Regions from separate parts of the Methylobacterium sp. ME121 genome, predicted to be linked through region 2. Evidence: riboswitches for the same ligand, from Rfam matches in the RefSeq annotation. Region 2 holds a riboswitch; the other holds the start of a gene.
What was found. Region 2 has a riboswitch for thiamine pyrophosphate ahead of thiC (phosphomethylpyrimidine synthase ThiC). Riboswitches for the same ligand answer to the same signal wherever they lie in the genome.
Positions count from the first base shown of each region.

Region 1: another riboswitch for thiamine pyrophosphate. It lies ahead of thiO (glycine oxidase ThiO); the one in region 2 lies ahead of thiC (phosphomethylpyrimidine synthase ThiC).

Region 1 covers NZ_BBUX01000004.1:65,494-75,005, reverse strand. The annotation lists gene ME121_RS05230 (glycosyltransferase) at 1-540, opposite strand, end outside; gene ME121_RS05225 (TIGR02281 family clan AA aspartic protease) at 926-1,435, opposite strand; TPP riboswitch at 1,669-1,797, shown strand; gene thiO (glycine oxidase ThiO) at 1,862-3,085, shown strand; gene thiS (sulfur carrier protein ThiS) at 3,082-3,294, shown strand; gene ME121_RS05210 (thiazole synthase) at 3,297-4,100, shown strand; gene ME121_RS05205 (thiamine phosphate synthase) at 4,097-4,753, shown strand; gene ME121_RS05200 (proteasome-type protease) at 4,890-5,642, opposite strand; gene ME121_RS05195 (transglutaminase family protein) at 5,687-6,514, opposite strand; gene ME121_RS05190 (alpha-E domain-containing protein) at 6,536-7,483, opposite strand; gene ME121_RS05185 (circularly permuted type 2 ATP-grasp protein) at 7,549-8,988, opposite strand; gene radC (RadC family protein) at 9,085-9,512, opposite strand, start outside.
Region 2 covers NZ_BBUX01000003.1:22,551-32,062, reverse strand. The annotation lists gene ME121_RS03865 (YoaK family protein) at 1-683, shown strand, start outside; gene ME121_RS03860 (hypothetical protein) at 721-1,104, opposite strand; gene ME121_RS03855 (hypothetical protein) at 1,289-1,801, shown strand; gene ME121_RS03850 (hypothetical protein) at 1,916-2,161, shown strand; gene ME121_RS03845 (acyltransferase family protein) at 2,169-3,239, opposite strand; gene ME121_RS03840 (HNH endonuclease family protein) at 3,349-3,723, opposite strand; gene ME121_RS03835 (alpha/beta hydrolase) at 3,739-4,569, opposite strand; TPP riboswitch at 4,672-4,777, shown strand; gene thiC (phosphomethylpyrimidine synthase ThiC) at 4,849-6,735, shown strand; gene ME121_RS03825 (hypothetical protein) at 6,905-7,228, shown strand; gene ME121_RS03820 (FlaG family protein) at 7,351-7,689, shown strand; gene ME121_RS03815 (class II glutamine amidotransferase) at 7,700-8,524, opposite strand; gene ME121_RS03810 (N-acetylglutaminylglutamine amidotransferase) at 8,643-9,512, opposite strand, start outside.

The DNA.
Region 1 (9,512 bases), on a different contig from region 2:
GTCTGTCTCGACCGCCAGCGCCTTCTCGAGGACGGCGATATCCCGCGCGTCCGCAGTCGTGTCGCGGTGCCGGGCGCCGTCGTCGCCCCGGCGCATCGCGAGGGGGAGGATCGGAGTCTCCGACACGCCGGGGCAGCTGAGGAATTCGTGCAGGACGCCCCGGTAGCGCCAGTTCTCCCGGTTGCTGACGAGCTGGTTGCGCCAGTATCGCGTGTGCTCGTCGATGATCTCGAACCGATAGCCGGGCGCGCGCAGCTTCGGCATCGTGAAGTCCGCGGGGATGATCAGCTCATCGTCAGCGTCGATGATCAGGGTGTACTGCGCATGACGCCGCGCGAGTTTCAGGGCCTCGTTTCGATTGTAGGCGAAATCGACCCACGGTCGCTCGACCAGCGCCCCCGGAATGTCCGCGAGCGCCGCGCGGACGATATCCTGGGTTCCGTCCGTCGACCCGGTATCGACGATGACCCAGTGATCGATGAGCGGTCGAACAGAATCGAGGCACCGACGGATAACGTGGGCCTCGTCCTTCACGATCATGGACAAACAGATCGTCGATCCGCGATTTTTCATCCTGACTCTGCCCCACCGCGCGCTCAGAACTCGCATCCGCGGCCGTCGATGCATCTAGCACCGCCGACATGCATTGACAAAGCGATCGATATTGTGGGTAAAGCCTCGATTAAACGGGTCAATCGTCGAAATAAGTACGTGCCGGATACGGATTTATGACGAAATACGGATCCTATATACATGAATCGAGATGATTCGATTTGCCGGAAGTGCGAGACCGGTGCCGGGTACTCCACCGGCTCAGGACGGAGTGCGCGGTCGACCGGCTCCCCTGATCGATCTCGAAAGGCAAGCCGGGCGGCCTTCCGGCCGTCCTGCCGCGGCCCGGAGATCTGCACGCATCGCGCGCGTTTCAGCCCCTGAGCGTCATCGTGCTGCCGGAGACGCCGAAATCGCGCAGGCGCCTCAGGAACGACATGCCCAACAGGCTGGTCGACAGGAGCCCGCGCGGGATCACGACCGCGTCGATGTCCCGCACCGTGATCGATCCGATCTGCACGATCGCGATCCGGATCGGCGCGACGCGGACCGTCCCGTTGGCGGTATTCCAGACGCGCGTGAAATCGGACGGTCCGACTTGGATCCCGATCCGCGCGGCGTCCTCCTCCGAGAACGCGCAGGCGCTCGCCCCCGTATCCACCATCATCGGTAGCGAACGGCCGTCCACGAGGGCGTTGACGAAGAAGTGGCCGTTGCGGCCGGCCTGGAGGGCTACGCCGGCGACGGCAGCGCCCGCGAGATCCGGCTCCGGCGCCGGCGCGATGGCGAGTGCTACCGGCACCGACCGCGCGCCGTCACGCAGCTTCAAGAGTGCCGTGACACCGAGGAAGCCGAGCATGCAGATCAAGAGGATTGTGCGCACGCGAATTCGCCCGTGACGTGGAGTGGCGGCGATCCGCGGAGTTCCCGGATCCCGGCGATGAGATGCCAGACCCGTGAAGGGATGGTGCGCGATCGCGAGCGCGGCCGCGACCGGCGGACGGATTCCGCTCCGCTTGGTGTCCAGTCCGTCACCGCGATCGGCCGATTGTCGCGGGAGAGCCGTCCTGGACGCGGCGCGGGGTTGACCGGCACCGGCCGGGAGGCCACATCTGCATCTGTTCCAGGGAGATCCCCGGCAAGGGGCTGAGAAACCGCTGGCACGTCCGTCAGGACCTGCGGCGCGGAAATCCTTCGAACCTGATCCGGCTCATACCGGCGTAGGGATTGGACCGCGGCCGCCCGAAAGGCAGGCCACAGCTTCTCACAGAAGCAGACGGCCCGGTCCCCGCGACGGCAATTCGCGGAGATGCCCGTGCCCCTCGACCGCCCCGCCTCACCGATCGGCCGCCGCCGCAGCCCCGACGGCTGTGTCGCGCCCGAAACCCTTCCGGCGCGGACCGACGTCGCCGTGGTCGGCGCCGGGCTGATCGGGCTGTCGATCGCGTGGCGCCTCGCCCAGGCCGGCAGCGCCGTGACAGTGCTGGAGCGGGACACGATCGGGGCGGGCGCGAGCCTCGCGGCCACCGGCATGCTGGCCCCGGCGGCCGAGCACGAGCCGGGCTCCGACCCGCTGCTCCCGCTCGCCCTGGACTCGCTCCGGCTCTGGCCCGAGTTCCGCGACGCCCTGGAGGCGGAGTCCGGCCGCGCGATCGACTACCGGGCCGACGGCACCCTGGTGCTGGCGGTCGGCCGCGACGAGGTCGAACGGCTGCGCTTCCGCTACGACCTGCAGCGCCGCTCGGGGCTCGAGGCGACCTGGCTGCCGGGCAGCGAGGTGCGGCGCCTCGAGCCGGGCCTGCGCCCCTCCGTCACTGCCGGCATCCACTGCCCGCTCGACCATCAGGTCGACCCCCGTCTGGTGATGGACGCCCTCACCGAAGCCTGCCGCCGGGCCGGCGTGATCCTGGTGGAGCGGACCCCCGTCACCGCCCTGGACTGGTCGGGCGGCCGCGTGACCGGGATCCGCGCCGGCGACCGCGTCGTCGCGGCGGAGACCGTCATCCTCGCCTCCGGCGCCTGGAGCGGGGAGGGCGGCCTGCTGCCCGACGCGCTCGCCCTGCCGGTCCGCCCGCTGAAGGGCCAGTCCCTGGCCCTGCGCACGACCGCCCGCACCGGTACCCTGGCGCGGATGGTCTGGACCGAGCAGGTCCACATGGCGCCGAAGAGCGACGGCCAACTCATCGTGGGCGCGACGGTCGAGGATTGCGGCTTCCGGCCCGGCGTCACCGCGGGCGGCCTCTACGCCCTGCTCGAGGGTGCCCGCCGGGTGCTGCCCGGCATCGAGGAGATGGAGGTGGAGGCGGTGTGGAGCGGCTACCGTCCGACCTCCGACGACGACGCGCCGATCCTGGACGCGATCGCCCCGGGCCTCGTCGCCGCCACCGGGCATCACCGCAACGGCTACCTGCTCGCCCCGGTCACCGCCGACGCGGTCGCCGCGCTGGTGCTGCGCGGCGCGCTGCCGGCGGTGGCGCGTCCCTTCACCCGCGCGCGCTTCGGCCAGCCGGAAGCGCTGAGGGCCTCGGCATGAAACTGCTCGTCAACGGTGAGCCGCGCGAGTGCGCGGTCGAGACGGTGGACGCCCTGTTCCGCCTCGAGGCGGAAGAGAGCGGCATCGAGAGCCCGCAGGGCGTCGCCATCGCGCTGAACGGCCGGGTTCTGCGCCGCCGGGACTGGGTCGAGACCCCGGTCTCGGAGGGCGACCGCGTCGAGATCGTCCGCGCCATGCAGGGAGGTTGAGCATGGACCAGAGTCACACGCCACCGCGCCCCGAGGGCGGGGACGACAGCCTGACCATCGCCGGGGTGACGCTGTCGTCCCGGCTGTTCATCGGCACCGCCGGCTACCCGACGCAGGCGATCATGCGCGACGCCGTCGCGGCGAGCGGCGCCGACGTGGTCACGGCCTCGATCCGACGGGTCTCGCTCCAGGGCCACGGCTCGGACACGGTCAAGATCCTGAAGGGCAAGCGCTTCCTGCCGAACACGGCCGGCTGCGAGACCGCCCGGGACGCGATCATGACCGCCGAACTCGCCCGCGAGGCGCTCGACACCAACTGGATCAAGGTCGAGGTGATCGGCGACCGCGAGACGCTCTACCCGGACGTGATGGAGCTGATCGAGGCCTGCCGCCATCTCGTGGACGACGGCTTCGTGGTGCTGCCCTACTGCAACGACGACCCGATCGTGTGCCAGCGCCTGGAGGATGTCGGCTGCGCCGCCGTGATGCCCATGGGCTCGCTGATCGGCTCCGGGATGGGTGTCGCCAACCCGGCCAACCTCGAGCTGATCTGCCGCCGGGCGACGGTGCCGGTGGTGGTCGATGCCGGCATCGGCACCGCCTCGGACGCGGTGATCGCCATGGAGCTCGGCGCCTCCGCCTGCCTGATCAACACCGCCGTCGCCAAAGCCGACGATCCGGTGCGGATGGCCCGCGCCATGGGCCGGGCCGTGGAGGCCGGGCGCGACGCGCACCGCGCCGGGCGGATCCCCCGCCGCGGCCGGGCGGAGCCGTCGAGCCCGCAGCTGGGCCTCGTCGGCTCGTGAGGGCGCTGCCGTCGCCGCTGCTCACGGTGACGGATCGGCACGGGCATCCGCGGCCCCTCGCCGAGACCGTGCAGGCGGTCCTCGACGGCGGCGGGCGCTGGATCTGGTTCCGCGACAAGGACCTGGAGCCGGAAGCGCGTCGGCGCCTCGGCGCGGGCGTCGCCGCGCGCGTGCGGGCCCTGGGGGGCTTCCTGACGGTCGGCGGCGACGTCGCGCTGGCGCGGGCGCTGGAGGCCGACGGCGCGCATCTCGGCGGCGGCGCGGGGCCGGAGGCGATCGCCGCGGCGCGGTCGGCGCTCGGTCCGAGCGCGCTGATCGGCGTCTCGGTCCACGCGCCGCGCGAGGCCGCGGCCGCCGCGCAGGCCGGGGCCGATTACGTCACCCTCAGCCCGATCTACGCGACCGCGAGCAAACCCGGCTACGGGCCGGCGCTGGGTCTCGAGGGACTCACGGATAGCCTCGGCGCCGGCCTGCCCGTGGTGGCGCTCGGCGGTCTCGGTCCCGGGGCGGTCGGGCCCTGTCGCGCGGCCGGGGCGGCGGGTTTCGCTATCATGGGCGGCCTGATGCGAGCCGCGGATCCCATCGAAGCGACACGGGCGCTCCTGAAGGTCTGGGGCGCCGCGGAGACGTCGGCGGCTCGGACCGCCACGTAGATCTCCGCCACACCGTGAAAGTCAGCCGCCGGCTCTGCGAGCACAGCGAAGCCATCCGGGGACGCGCGACGTCCGGCGATGCCGCGCGGCCCTCGATCGCCCGCGCCGCGCTAGAACGGCCGATGCTGGGGCAGCACTAGGAGCTGGTAGGCCCGTAGGGCGGCCGCGGGATCGCCCGGTGCGCTGCGCGGAGCGCCGCCGACCAGCGCTCGCGCAGATCGTGGAAATAGCCCTCGCCGGCCTCGATCCGGTGATTCACCTCGAGCGTCAGCGCGTTCCGGCGGGCGACCGCGATGTCGATCGGCAGGCCAACACCGAGGTTCGACCGCATGGTCGAGTCCATCGAGACGAGGCTCACCTTGAGGGCGTCGTAGAGGTCGGTCGTGTACTTCACCGCCCGGTCGAGGATCGGCTTGCCGTACTTGTGCTCACCGATCTGGAGGAACGGCGCGTCAGTGCTGCACTCGATGAAGTTGCCCGCCGAGTAGATCAGGTACAGCCGCATCTCGCCGTCCCCGATCTGGCCGCCGAACAGCAGCGAGATCGAGAAGCGGATGTTGGCCGCCTCGAACCCGTCCTTCTCGATGGCGCGCACCCGCCGGATGGCGCGGCCGATCAGCTGTGCCGCCTGGAACATGGTCGGCGCCTCGACGAGTTTCTGCAGCGGCTCGCCCTCCTCCTCGCCGGGGACACCCTCCTGGAGCAAGCTGAGGACCGACTGGGTGATCGAGAGGTTGCCCGCGGAGGCGAGCATCATCACCCGCTCGCCGGGAACGTTGAAATGGTGGAGCTTGCGGTAGGTCGAGATATCGTCGAGCCCCGCATTGGTGCGGGTATCGGCGACCATGACCAACCCTTCCTCCACCAGGACACCGACGCAGTAGGTCATCGTCTTCGGGCTCTCGTGCGGTCGGCGGACCGGTGTCGGAACGATCAGGATTGAGCGGCGGCCCTGCCTTGCTCGACCCGCAGCTTCACGTCCAGTGTCTCGGTGCCACCGCCGGTGCGGCTGCCGCGAATCGGCGCGGCCCCGAGGTAGTCCAGGCCGGTGGCGACGCGGATGTAATTGTCCGCCGGGCTCACGTCGTAGCACGGGTCGAACGCCACCCAACCGAGATCCGGCACCAGGGCCTCGACCCACCCGTGGGGCGCCTCGACATCCGCCTGCCCGTCGTCCCGGGCCCGGTAGCCGGCGACGTAGCGGGCCGGGACGCCGATGTGACGCGCGGCGGCGATGAAGACGTGCGCGAGGTCCTGACAGACGCCGCTTCCGGCCGCGAACGCCTTGGCGGCCGGCACCGCGTTGCTCGCAGGTCCGGCCTCGTAGGCCACCGCGCCGTGGACTGCCCCCATCAGCCGGTGGAGCAAGCCGAGGACGGCGCCGTCGCCCTCGGCGGCAACGCGCTCCGCGAAGGCGTGCAGCTCCGGGCTGGCGGCACACAGGTCCGTGTCGCGGAGGTAGAACTCGTCCGGCAGGCGCTCCACCGTTCCGCGGACGACGCCGTGCGTGTCGTCGGTATCGACCTCGCCGGTGACCCGGATGGTCAGGGCGTCGGCCGGCTCGTCCGGGGTGAACCAGTGGACGACGTTGCCGAACCCGTCCTCGCGGGCAGTCAGCCGCCCGTCGACAGTGGTATCGATTCGCCACCCGCGGACGTACTGCCCGTCATGATCCCGCGGCGTCAGCCGTAGGACCTGCACGAGCCCGCGGGCCGGCTGCTCGTAGGTGTAGATGGTCTCGTGAACCACGCGGATGCGCATGCGCCGTCCCGTCCGTCTCGTTCAGCCGACCAGATACTGCTTGGCGATCGCCTCGCCCACCCTGTTGTTCTCGGCGATGAACGCCTCGACGAACTCGTGCAGCCCCGTGGCGAAGACCCGGTCGATGTCCTCGCCCTCCAGCTTCGCCAGCATGTTGCCCGCGAGGCGCTGGCTCGGTCCCCGGCGGCCGTAGGCGTCGGCGATCAGGTCGAGATACTCGACGATCACGCCGTAGCAGTTCGCGAAGGAGCGCGGCATCTGCTTGTTGAGCATCAGGAGGTCGGCCACCAGCAGCGGCTTGATGCTCTCCCGGTAGACCCAGTGGTAGGCGTTGAAGGCCGACACTTCGCGCAGGATCGTGGTCCACTGGAAGTAGTCGAGGCTGCCGCCCACCGTCTCGTCGTGCGGCAGCAGGATCTGGTACTTGACGTCGAGGATCCGGGCGGTGTTGTCGGCCCGCTCGATCGCCGTGCCGAGCCGCGTGAACCAAAAGGCGTCGTTGCGCAGCATCGTCCGGAAGGCCGAGCCGTCGAAGGTGAGCGAGACCGTCTTCACCCAGTCGAGGAAGCGGCCGAACTCGTCGCGGTTGAGGTCCTTGCCGGAATAGTTGCGCAGCTCCAGCCACGCGCCGTTGATCGCGTCCCACATCTCGGTGGTCAGCGCGGTGCGCACCGAGCGGGCATTCTCGCGGGCCGCCTCGATGCAGGAGCGGATCGAGGACGGGTTGTGCGGGCTGAAGGCCAGGAAGTCGCAGACCGTGTCGGCGTTGACCGCGCTGTAGTGCGTCTTGAACGCGTCGGGGTCGCCGGCCGAGGCGAGGGCCGATTCCCACTCGTTGCTCCCGCCGCCGCCGTAGCTCGTCGGCAGCGACGCGAAGCGGTGCGCCGCGTCGAGGATGCGGGCGACGAAATCGGCGCGCTCGACGTAGCGCGAGAGCCAGAAGAGGTTGTCGGCAGTCCTGGAGAGCATCGGTCTTCAGCCAAGTCGTGCGGACCACAATGTCCGCGCCTCGGAACGTCGGGACGGCCTGGACCTCAGGCGTCGAGCACCCAGGTGTCCTTCGTGCCACCGCCCTGGCTGGAATTGACCACCAGGGAGCCTTCCTTCAGCGCCACCCGGGTCAGGCCGCCCGGGACGATGCGGATCTTGTCGGCCCCGCACAGCACGAAGGGCCTCAGGTCGACGTGGCGGGGCGCGACGCCCGAGGCCACGAAGGTCGGGCAGGTGGAGAGCGACAGGGTCGGCTGGGCGATGAACCCGTCCGGGGCGTGCTTGAGCTTCTTGGCGAAGTCGTCGAGCTCGCGCTTGCTGGCGTGCGGCCCGACCAGCATCCCGTAGCCGCCCGAGCCGTTGACCTCCTTCACCACCAGGTCGGACAGGTTGTCCATCACGTACGCGAAGGCGTCCTTCTCGCGGCAGCGGTAGGTCGGCACGTTGTGCAGGATCGGCTCCTCGCCGGTGAAGAACTTCACGATCTCGGGCATGTAGCTGTAGACCGCCTTATCGTCCGAGATGCCGGTCCCGACCGCGTTGGCGAGGGTCACCGAGCCGCGCTCGTAGGCGTTCATCAGCCCCGGCACGCCGAGGACCGAATCCGGGCGGAAGACCAGCGGGTCGAGGAAGTCGTCGTCGAGGCGGCGGTAGATCACGTCGACCTTCCGCGGCCCCTCGGTGGTGCGCATGTAGACGACGTCGTCCTTGGTGAAGAGGTCGGACGCCTCCACCAGCTCGACGCCGAGCTTGTCGGCCAGGAACGAGTGCTCGTAGAACGCGGAATTGTAGCGCCCGGGGGTCAGGAGCACGACGGTCGGGTCGCGGGTCGCCGAGCCCGGCGCGAGGCTGCGCAGCGTGGCGAGCAGGGCGTCCGGGTAGTTCTCCACCGGCGCGACCCGGTGCTTCGAGAACAGGTCCGGGAACAGGCGCAGCATCACCTCCCGGTTCTCCAGCATGTAGGAGACTCCCGAGGGGATGCGGGCGTTGTCCTCCAGCACGAAGAAGTCGTTCTCGCCGGTCCGGACGATGTCGATGCCCGCGATGTGGACGTAGAGGTCGTGCGGCACGCGGAAGGACCGCATCTCCATGCGGTAATGGGCGTTGCGGTAGACGAGGTCGGCCGGGATGATGCCGGCCTTGATGCATTCCTGGGCGCCGTAGATGTCCTTCAGGAACAGGTTGATGGCCGTGACCCGCTGCGTCAGCCCGCGCTCCAGGAAAGCCCATTCCGGCTTGGTGATCACCCGGGGGATGATGTCGAACGGGATCAGCCGCTCGGTCGATTCGTTGTCGCCGTAGACCGCGAAGGTGATGCCGATCCGGCGGAACAGCAGCTCGGCCTGGCTGCGGCGGGTGTTGAAGTGCTCCGGCGGCGTCGAGTCCAGCCACGCCTTGAGCTGGCCGTAGGCGTCGCGAACGGCGGCCGGATCGGCGGCGCCGGTGCCGAGTCCGTTCATCTCGTCGAAGGCCGTCACCGCCATCTCGCTCCTCCCGTACGCTCCCGCTCTTGAGGCAAGAGGCGCGCCACCCGTTCATGGCTATATCCGCGGGCGATAACGCTCAAGGCGGCCGGAGGATCAGATCAGCTTGAGGCCTTTCAGGCTGGCGTGACCGTTTCGGCCGAGGATCACGTGGTCGTGGACGACGATCTTGAGCGGCGCCAGGACCGCCACGATCTCGCGGGTCATCGCCACGTCGGCCGCGGAGGGGGCCGGGTCGCCGGACGGGTGGTTGTGGGCCAGGATGATGGCCGTGGCCGACAATTCGAGCGCCCGGCGGGCGACTTCGCGCGGATAGACAGGCGTGTGGTCGACGGTGCCGCGTCCCTGCACCTCGTCGGCGATGAGGTGGTTGCGCTTGTCGAGGAACAGGACGCGGAACTCCTCGCGCGGGGCGAACGCCATGGTGGCGCGCAGGTACTCGTGCAGCGCGCTCCACGAGCCCAGGAGCGCGCGCTCCCGGATCGCGCCCCGGGCGAGCCGCCGCGCCGCGGCCTCGATCACCT
Region 2 (9,512 bases):
GCGGCCCCTCCGCGGGCGCCGCCCTGGCGTTCGTCGCAGGCTTCGTCGACGCGGCCGCCTTCATCGCCCTGACCGGCCTGTTCACCGCCCACGTCACCGGTAACTTCGTCCTGATCGGCGCCGAGCTCGTCGCGAGCTCGAGCGGCGTGGTGGCCAAGCTCCTGGCGCTGCCCGTCTTCGTCGGGGCGGTGGCGGGAGCCCGGGTTCTGGCCCTGGTGCTGGAGCGGCGGGGAGTCGATCCCCTGCCCTGGCTTCTCGCCGTCGAGGTGGCCCTGCTCGCGGGGTTCGGCCTGTGCGGCACCGTCTGGTCACCCCTCGGCGCGGCGGACGGCGCCGCCTCCATCACCGTCGGCATGCTCGCGGTCGCGGCCATGGGCCTGCAGAACGCCGTCGGACGCCTGTCACTCGGCCATCTCGCGCCCACGACGGTCATGACCGTCAGCGTCAGCCAGGCCGTCATCGACGCGACGGACCTCGCCCTGGGCAGCGGCGAACAGCGCGAGCAGACCCGGAAGCGGTTCCTGCGCGTGCTCCCGGCGATCGCGGCCTTCGCCGCGGGCGCGCTCTGCGGAGCCTACGGGATCGCGCATCTCGCCTTCGGCAGCATCGTCCTGCCACTCGGCGTTCTCGTAGTCCTGATCGTCGCGTCCGCGGCGCCCGCCGACGCGGGCGCCGTCCCGTGAGGAGCCGCCCCGCGCGGCGGTTAGGCGGCGACCGGCGTCACGGCTCGGCCGAGGGCTCGGCGGCCGGCTTGCCGAGCACCCGGCGGGCCTCGGCGAGCAACACGGGGTGGCGGGCAGCCTGCGGACCGGCATCCGGCGTCTCGCGGCCGAGCCGCGCGATGCGCGCCCGGAACAGGCGCCGGCGCAGGCCGAACCGTCGGACGCTCATCAGCAGCGCCTGAAGCACGAGGCGGACGGCCTCCGTCCGCTCGCGCTCCTCCACGATCGCCGCCGCGAGAGCGGCCTCGCGGCTGAGCGCGGCCTGGAGCTCGTCCCGGACGGCGGCGCGGGCCGCCTCGTCCCTGCGCGCCGCGTCGAGCTGGATCCGGCATTCCTGCAACGCGCTGAGCAGCAGAAGCTCCTGCGCGGACGCATCCCTCATCAAGGCCTCCCGGGGCGCCCTCTCCCGTCCGAGACGGGGCGTTCCGCCCGATCACCGACGCGCCGGCCGCGGACCGGCCCGCGCGCGTCCTCGTGCGACGCCATAGCGAGCGCGGCCGCTGGCCGGAAGCCGCCGACCGGATTATTCGGCACGCGGACCGCGAACCACGGGGGGAATCGGGGACGTGCAGATTCGGATCGCTCTGGCCTTCGGGGCCATCACCCTGGGAGGCGGCGCGCTCGCGCCCGCCCCGGCCCAAGCCTATCAGCTCGACACGGTGAACCTGGTCGGTTGTGCGCAGGAGGGCGGCGTCTGCCGGATGCCCTACCCCACCAATGTCTATTACGGCGTGCCCGGCCGGACGAACGGCCGGCCCTTCCCGCAGGGCGGCGTCGTGCCCTGCAACACCCAGACCTTCGGCGATCCGGCACCGGGCCAGGCGAAGAGCTGCTGGTACGCCCCGCGCATCAACGCGGGCGGCGGTGGCGGCTACGGCGGCGGCGGTAGTGGCTACGGCGGCGGCGGAGGCTACGGCGGCGGGGGCTACGGCGGCGGCTACCGCAACGACGGGTACGATGACCGACGCGACGCCTACCGCGACCGCCGCGACTACGACCGCCCGCCGGTGCGCCGCCCCTACGACGACGATTACGGTCCGGGCCCGCGCCGCTACCGGGGTGATCCGGACGAGTATTGATCTCGGTCGAGCAGGGCAGACGCGGGAACGTATTTGCCCTGTTAACCGCCATCCGGCATCGTCCGGCTCCGCGGAGCTCTCTCCGCGGAGCCGCGGGACCGGACGGAGGAGCTGATGACGGAGAATCGCCGCGGCGCTTTCCGGAAGAACGCTTTCACCTTCGGCGCGGTGCTGCTCGACGGCGGCGAGGTGAGCTGCCTGGTCTGGGACGCCACGGACGTGGGCGCGCAGATCGAGGTCGAGGACGATCAGGCCGTGCCGGACCGCTTCCCACTGCGGGTCAGCGCCGGCGCCGAACCGCGCCCGGCCACCGTGGCGTGGCGACGCAGCCGGCGGATCGGCATCGCCTTCGACGGCTGAGCCCCTCTCAGGTCGCCTGCAGGGCCGGGCGCGGGCGGCGCCCGGACGCCACCAGCCGGAACCGGCGCGGCCGCACGAACAGCAGGTCGAGCGCCGTCCCGCGGACCAGCCGCTCCAGCGCCAGCGGCAGAACGACCGCCATCGTCATGACCGCGAGGCTCGCGAGGCCGATATCGGCGATCGCGCCGGTGCGCACGAGGACCTCCCGGGTCGCGGCCATGGGCAGCGAGAAGGCGAGGTAGATCACGATCGAGCGCTGGCCGCAGGTCCGGACAGCCTCCGCGACCGGGCCGCCGGCGCGGCCGATCAGGGAGGCCGCCACCACGATCGCGAGGGCACCGGCGGCGCCGAGGGCGAGGCTCACCAGCGGCAGGCTGGCGAGGGTCGGATGGTCCGGCAGGCCCGACGGGGTCAGCGCGAGCCAGCCCTCGAGGAATGCCCAGGCGGCGAGTCCGCACAGGGCGAGCGGGACGCGGCGGCGCGCCGCGTCGGCGAGCGCGAAGATCCGGCCGGCGAACAGGTAACCCGCGATGAAGAAGACGTAACGGGCGCAGAATTCCTCGATCAGGGTCGACTCGCTGCGGATGTCGGCGATCTGCAGCAGGGCGGCGCCGGCGAGGAGCACGCCGCCGGGCACGCGACGCAGGGCCTTGGTGACCACCGAGAACACCGCCAGCAGGTAGATGAACCAGAGGCTGGAATAGGGCTCGATCAGCGCGTGGGCGAGGTGCGCCGCGAAGGCCGCGGGCCCGGCATCCCCGACGATCTTGCCGTATCTGGCACCCGACTGGATCACCAGCCAGAGCAGGTAGAAATAGGCGAAGTGGACGACCCGGCGGTCGGAGAACAGCCGCCAGTCGCGGTCGATCACCCGTCCGACGAACAGGCCGGAGAGCAGGAAGAAGTCCGGGATCCGGAACGGCTTCGCGAAGGCGACGACCGGGTGGAGGAAGCCCTCGCCGCCCATGGCCTCGCCGGTGCCGACGACCGAATGCATCATGACGACCAGGAGGATGCAGATCCCCTTGGCGATATCGACCCAGGCGAGCCGATCTCCCGTATCACCGACCCCGACCATCGACCCACCCCTCGCGATCGGGGCGATCCTGGACCGGTTCGGGTTGACGGCAAGGAACGGGGCGGCGGCCACCTGCGGATGTGACGAACGCGCGGTAAACGCCGGCCGGTCAGTTGCTGCGCCGCGCCGACCGCCGCGCACGGGTCATGCGCGTCGCCGCGTGGAAATCGTCGGGCTTGCCGCGGACCCAGACGAGGAAGCGCGCGATCTCCGGATCGGCGCGCAGCGCCTCGACGTCCGCGAGGCGCTTGGCGATCTCCGCCTCGCTGTAGCGGGCGTGGATCGCCGAGTGGCAGATCTGGTGCAGCCGGACCGTTCCGCGATGGGTCCCGCCCTTGAGCTTCGGCGTGAGGTGATGGAGGCTGGAGCGGGCGCGGCGCGGGATCGGGCGCTCGCAGAGGGGACAGACCGGGTCCGGCGGGCCCGGAACGCCCGGCGCGTCCGGATCCTCGGCGCTCCAGCGCTGCGAGCGCCGTCCGACCACGCGAGCCTCCCTCTCCTACCCCTGCTGGTCCGCCGGCTGCGGGCAGGCCGGACCGACGCGCGACCCGAACAGCGCCTCGGCCTCGCGATCCCGGATCCCGAGGATGGAGACGTGGTCCCCCGGGATCACGTCGATTTGGGCCCGGGGGCCGGCCGCCTCGGCGAGGTTCCGCGCCAGCTTGGCCGGCACGACCGTGTCGTCGCGGCCCTGCACGATCAACACGGGCGCCGTCCCACCGCGGATGCGCAGGTCCGAGCGGTACGTGTCGCGCAGGAGCCAGATCGGGGCTAGCGGGACATGCAGCCGCACGGTGTGGGTCATCGAGTCGAAGGGCGCCTCCAGGTACAGCCCGATCGCCGGCACCCGCTCGGCGACGGCCACGGCCACGGCGGCCCCGAGGGAATGGCCGTGGAGCAGGATCGGCGCGCCGGGCGCCCGCGCCCGCGCGGCCTCGACGGCCGCCAGCCCGTCGCGGATCAGCCCGTCCTCGCTCGGACTCCCGGTCGAGCCGGGATAGCCGCGATAGGCCACGGAGAGCACACCCCAGCCGCCCGCCCGCCAGGGCCCCGCGGCGAATCGCGCCGCGTGCGGCTCGGGGCGCGACCCGTTGCCGTGGAAGCTGACGACGACGCCGCAGCCCGGCCGCGGCGGCCGCCACAGACCGTGCAGGCTCTCGCCGTCGGGGGTCGCGACCGTAATCGTCGCGAGGCCGGGCGGGATCGTCCACGGGTTCTGCGGACCGAAGGCGCCCGGGTAGAGGAACCGCCGCTGCCCGAGCGCGAGCGCGGCGCAGGCCAGGCCGCAGAGCAGGAGCGCTGCGAGCAGGAGGCCGGCGAGGAGGCGCATGCGGTCTGGGAGAGCGAGGGCGTTCGGACGAACGGTTTCCGGGATGTGTTTTCTAGGGCGACGGGTCAGCATTGACAAAGCCGTCCGCGAGCCCGAATCTGGAACCGTTCCGAGGGGGGCCCTGCAGAGGGCTGAGATTGGGCACGCTGCCCTGACCCTTGAACCTGATCCGGCTCATACCGGCGGAGGGACGGGAACCTGCGGTCGCCTTTCGCGCGACCTCATCTCATCTCGGCCATCGCGTGGACCGGACCGCTCCAGCACGAGGAGAGGCCCACGATGAACGCACCCGTTCTCCCGAAGGACGTGAAAGGCAGCCCCGAGACCGTGACCACGGGTCCGGTGACCGGATCGCGCAAGGCCTACGCGAGCCCGGCCGGGCGGCCGGACATCCGCGTACCCTACCGCGAGATCGTCCTCTCCGATCCGAAGGAGGAACCGGTGCGGGTCTACGACCCGTCGGGCCCCTACACGGAGACCGATGCCCGCATCGACCTCAACGCCGGCCTCCCCGGCGTGCGCGAGCCCTGGATCGCGGCGCGCGGCTACGCGTCCGTCGCCCCGCGCGCGGTGAAGCCCGAGGATAACGGTTTCGCGGGCGACAAGCTCGTGGCCCCCTGCCCGGCCGAGCGGACCGTCCGCAAGGCGGCCCCGGGCCAGATAGTGACCCAGTACGAGTTCGCCCGCGCGGGAATCATCACCGAGGAGATGATCTACGTCGCCCATCGCGAGAACGTCTGCCGCGAGGCGATGCTCGCGGGCGCCGAGGCCGCGCTCGCCGACGGCCAGAGCTTCGGGGCCTCGGTCCCTCCCTTCATCACCCCGGAATTCGTGCGCGACGAGATCGCCCGCGGCCGGGCGATCATCCCGGCCAACATCAACCACACCGAGCTGGAGCCGATGGCGATCGGCCGGAACTTCCTGGTCAAGATCAACGCCAATATCGGCAACTCGGCCGTGACCTCCTCGGCGGCCGACGAGGTCGAGAAGCTCGTCTGGTCGATCCGCTGGGGCGCCGACACGGTCATGGACCTGTCCACCGGCCGCAACATCCACAATATCCGCTCGTGGATCATCCGCAACAGCCCGGTTCCGATCGGCACGGTGCCGATCTACCAGGCGCTGGAGAAGGTCGGCGGCGACCCGCTGAAGCTCGACTGGGAGGTCTTCAAGGACACGCTGATCGAGCAGGCCGAGCAGGGCATCGACTACTTCACCATCCATGCCGGCGTGCGGCTCGCCCACGTGCCGCTGACCGCCCGGCGCGTCACCGGCATCGTCTCGCGCGGCGGCTCGATCATGGCCCGCTGGTGCCTCGCCGGGCACCGGGAATCGTTCCTCTACGAGCGGTTCGACGAGATCTGCGACATCATGCGGGCCTACGACGTCTCGTTCTCGCTGGGCGACGGCCTGCGCCCGGGCTCGATCGCCGACGCCAACGACGCCGCCCAGTTCGGCGAGCTGGAGACGCTGGGCGAGCTGACCAAGGTCGCCTGGGACAAGGGCTGTCAGGTGATGATCGAGGGCCCCGGCCACGTGCCGATGCACAAGATCAAGGTCAACATGGAGAAGCAGCTGAAGGAGTGCGGCGAGGCGCCGTTCTACACCCTCGGCCCGCTGACCACCGACATCGCCCCCGGCTACGACCACATCACCTCGGGCATCGGCGCCGCGATGATCGGCTGGTTCGGCACCGCGATGCTCTGCTACGTCACGCCGAAGGAGCATCTCGGCCTGCCCGACCGGGACGACGTGAAGACCGGCGTGATCACCTACAAGATCGCCGCCCACGCCGCCGACCTCGCCAAGGGGCATCCCGCCGCGCAGCTCCGGGACGACGCGCTCAGCCGCGCCCGGTTCGACTTCCGCTGGGAGGACCAGTTCAACCTGGGCCTCGACCCGGATACGGCGCGGCGCTTCCACGACGAGACCCTGCCGAAGGATGCCCACAAGGTCGCGCATTTCTGCTCGATGTGCGGGCCGAAATTCTGCTCGATGAAGATCACGCAGGACCTGCGCGCCGAGGTGCTGGCGATGGAGGAGGCCGGCGAGGTCGTGGGCGCGGCGCCCGCGATGTCGAAGGCCGAGGCCGAAGCCGGCATGCGGGCGAAGTCGCAGGAGTTCCTGGCCGAGGGCGGCAAGCTCTACGTCGACGCCGCCGAGTGAGGTGACGGCACGCCCGGTCCGCTCAGGACCCGGGCGTGCCGCCGTACGGGACCTCGATACCGAGCATGTCGCCCGGGCGGGTGCATCCAGCCTCAGGCGGCTCCCCTCGGGCGGCCCGGAGGCGGTCGACGCGGCCTCGCAAAGCATCCGCGTATCCCGATCCTGGACGATGCACTGGACCGAGCGCTGCGACTGCCCGCGCGGCGCGACGACGATGAAGCGGTCGCGGGAGACCTCGATCGGCCCGCGTCCGTGGATCGAGCCGCGCCGCGACCGCGCAGCGGTGCGCGCGGATGAACTGCGCGGGCGTTCCCGGATCGCCCGGCGCGCCGAGCGCCGCCGTCCCCGCCAGGACGAGCATCGCCGGCATCCTGGACAGGGCGTGCTCGACGTCGCGCTGTTCGGATCGCGGCCCCGTCCCCGGAAGACGAGCGGGACAGCGGCCGAGTCGGCGTCAGTGAAAAAGCAGCGCGGATTTGTGTCGCGGCAGTAACGCGATGTTCATCGCGTCTCCGATCGCGCGCCAGCATCCGGTGGACCGGCAGGCGCCATTAAGGAACGATTAGGCAGGACCGCGCCTCAATCCTTCGATCACAGGATCGCAGGAGACCGGCGATGGAGATCCGAACGCTGACATCCACGACGCCGGGGCCGCAGGGCCTCGACGCGCTCGGAGCGACGGCCGCCGCCGCCGTGACCCAGCAGGCGCCCGAGCCCAAGACCCCCGCCAAGCCGCTCGAGCCCGCGGTGAAGCTCGACATCGGCACGAACGGCGGCAAGGCACGCTACATCCAGGACCCGGACACGAGCTCGATCGTGTTCCAGGTGGTCGATCCGTCGTCCGGCAACGTGATCGACCAGCTCCCGAGCGAGACCGCCCTGCGCAATCGTGCCTACGATTCCGCCCGCAGCGCGGAGGGTTCGCAGAGCAGCAGCCTCTCCCGCGTCGCCTGAGGGCCGTCGCTCAGGCGCGCAGCCGGCGGACCGAGTCTTCGACCGGCGGCGCGGCCAGGCCGAACTGCGCCAGCGACAGAATCTCTACCGGCGCGTCCCGCCGCGCGACGAGGACGCTGTTCTCGGCGACCGTCGTCCAGGCGCCGTGATCCCGGTCGAGCGGCTCCGAGGCGACCACCACGCCGTCCTCCGAGGCGCGGTAATAGAGCGAGTTCGCCTTGTCGTTCGCGGCGTACCGGAACGCGTAGAGATCGCGGCCGTCCGCCAGCGCCGCCGTGAACCGGAACGGATGCGCTCCGGCGAGGTCCGTGAGCCGCGCGAGAGCGCGCGCCGTCGCGTCGACCGGATCGCGGCGCGACCCCGGGCCCATCAGGCCGCAGCCCAGCAATCCCAGGAAGATCGCCTCGGAATCGGTGGTGCCGGCGCGCGACGGGTAGAGCTCGTCGGGGATCAGCGCCTCGACCGGCCGCCGCAGGCGGCTCCAGTCGCCGATATAGCCGTTGTGCATGAACAGCCACGGGCCGCAGGCGAAGGGATGACAGTTCGGCCGGGTGATCGGCGTCCCGGTCGCGGCGCGCACGTGCGCGAAGAACAGATGCGAACGCAGGTGCCGGCACAGGTAGCGGAGGTTGTCGTCCGACCAGGCGGGCTGGACCTCGCGGTACCGGCCCGGCTCCGGGTGATCGCCGTACCAGCCGAGGCCGAACCCGTCGCCGTTGGTCGCCGCGGTCGATTCGAGCGCCGCGATGCTCTGCGAGACGAGGCTGTGGGACGGCTCGGTGACGTAGTGCTCCAGCGGGATGGTGCGTCCCGCATAGGCGATCCAGCGGCACATCGACGGGCTTCTCCGGGTGTCTGTCGGCCGGCTGATCCGGGACGATCGTGGACAAAGCGCGGCACCTTGAGCGCGCGGTCGATCACGATCCGTCGCGAAAGCCGTGCCGCGGCCCGTCTCAGACGCCGTGGGTCTGGAGCCAGCTCTCCAGAAGGGCCACCTGCCAGAGCTTCGAGTTGCCCTTGGGCGTCAGCGTGCCGTCGGGATCGGCGAGCAGGTGATCGACGTAGGCGCGGTCGAAGATGCCGCGCGCGCGCGCCTCGGGCCGGTCGAGGATCTCGCGGACGTAGTCGAGGAACGGACCGCGGATGTGCTTCAGGGCGGGCACGGGGAAATACCCCTTCTTGCGGTCGATCACCTCGGCCGGGACGACCGCCCGCGCGGCTTCCTTGAGGATGTACTTGCCGCCGTCCCGGACCTTGAGCTCCGCCGGGATGCGGGCCGCCAGCTCGACGAGGTCGTGGTCGAGGAACGGCACCCGCGCCTCGAGGCCGCAGGCCATCGTCATGTTGTCGACCCGCTTGACCGGGTCGTCGACCATCATGACCTCCTGGTCGAGCTGCAGGGTCTTGTCGATGGCGCTGGCGCTCCGCGACTTCGCGAAGAAGGCGGCGATGTAGTCGGTGCTGTGATCGCCCCCCAGCATGTCGGGCGTCAGAGCCTCGCGCATCTCGGCGTGGTCGCGGTCGAAATACGCTTTCGCGTAATCGGCGACCGGGTCGGTCGAGCCCATCAGCTTGGGGTACCAGTGATAGCCGCCGAACACCTCGTCGGCGCCCTGCCCGCTCTGGATCACCGTCACGTGCTTGGCGACCTCCTGCGAGAGCAGGAGGAAGGCCACCGCGTCGTGGCTCATCTGCGGTTCCGACATCGCCGCGATCGCCGCGGGCAGCGCTTCCAGCGTCCGGGAGCCGTCGACCGCCAGCTTCGTGTGGTCCGTGGCGAAGGTCTCGGCGACGATATCCGAGTACTTGAACTCGTCGCCCTC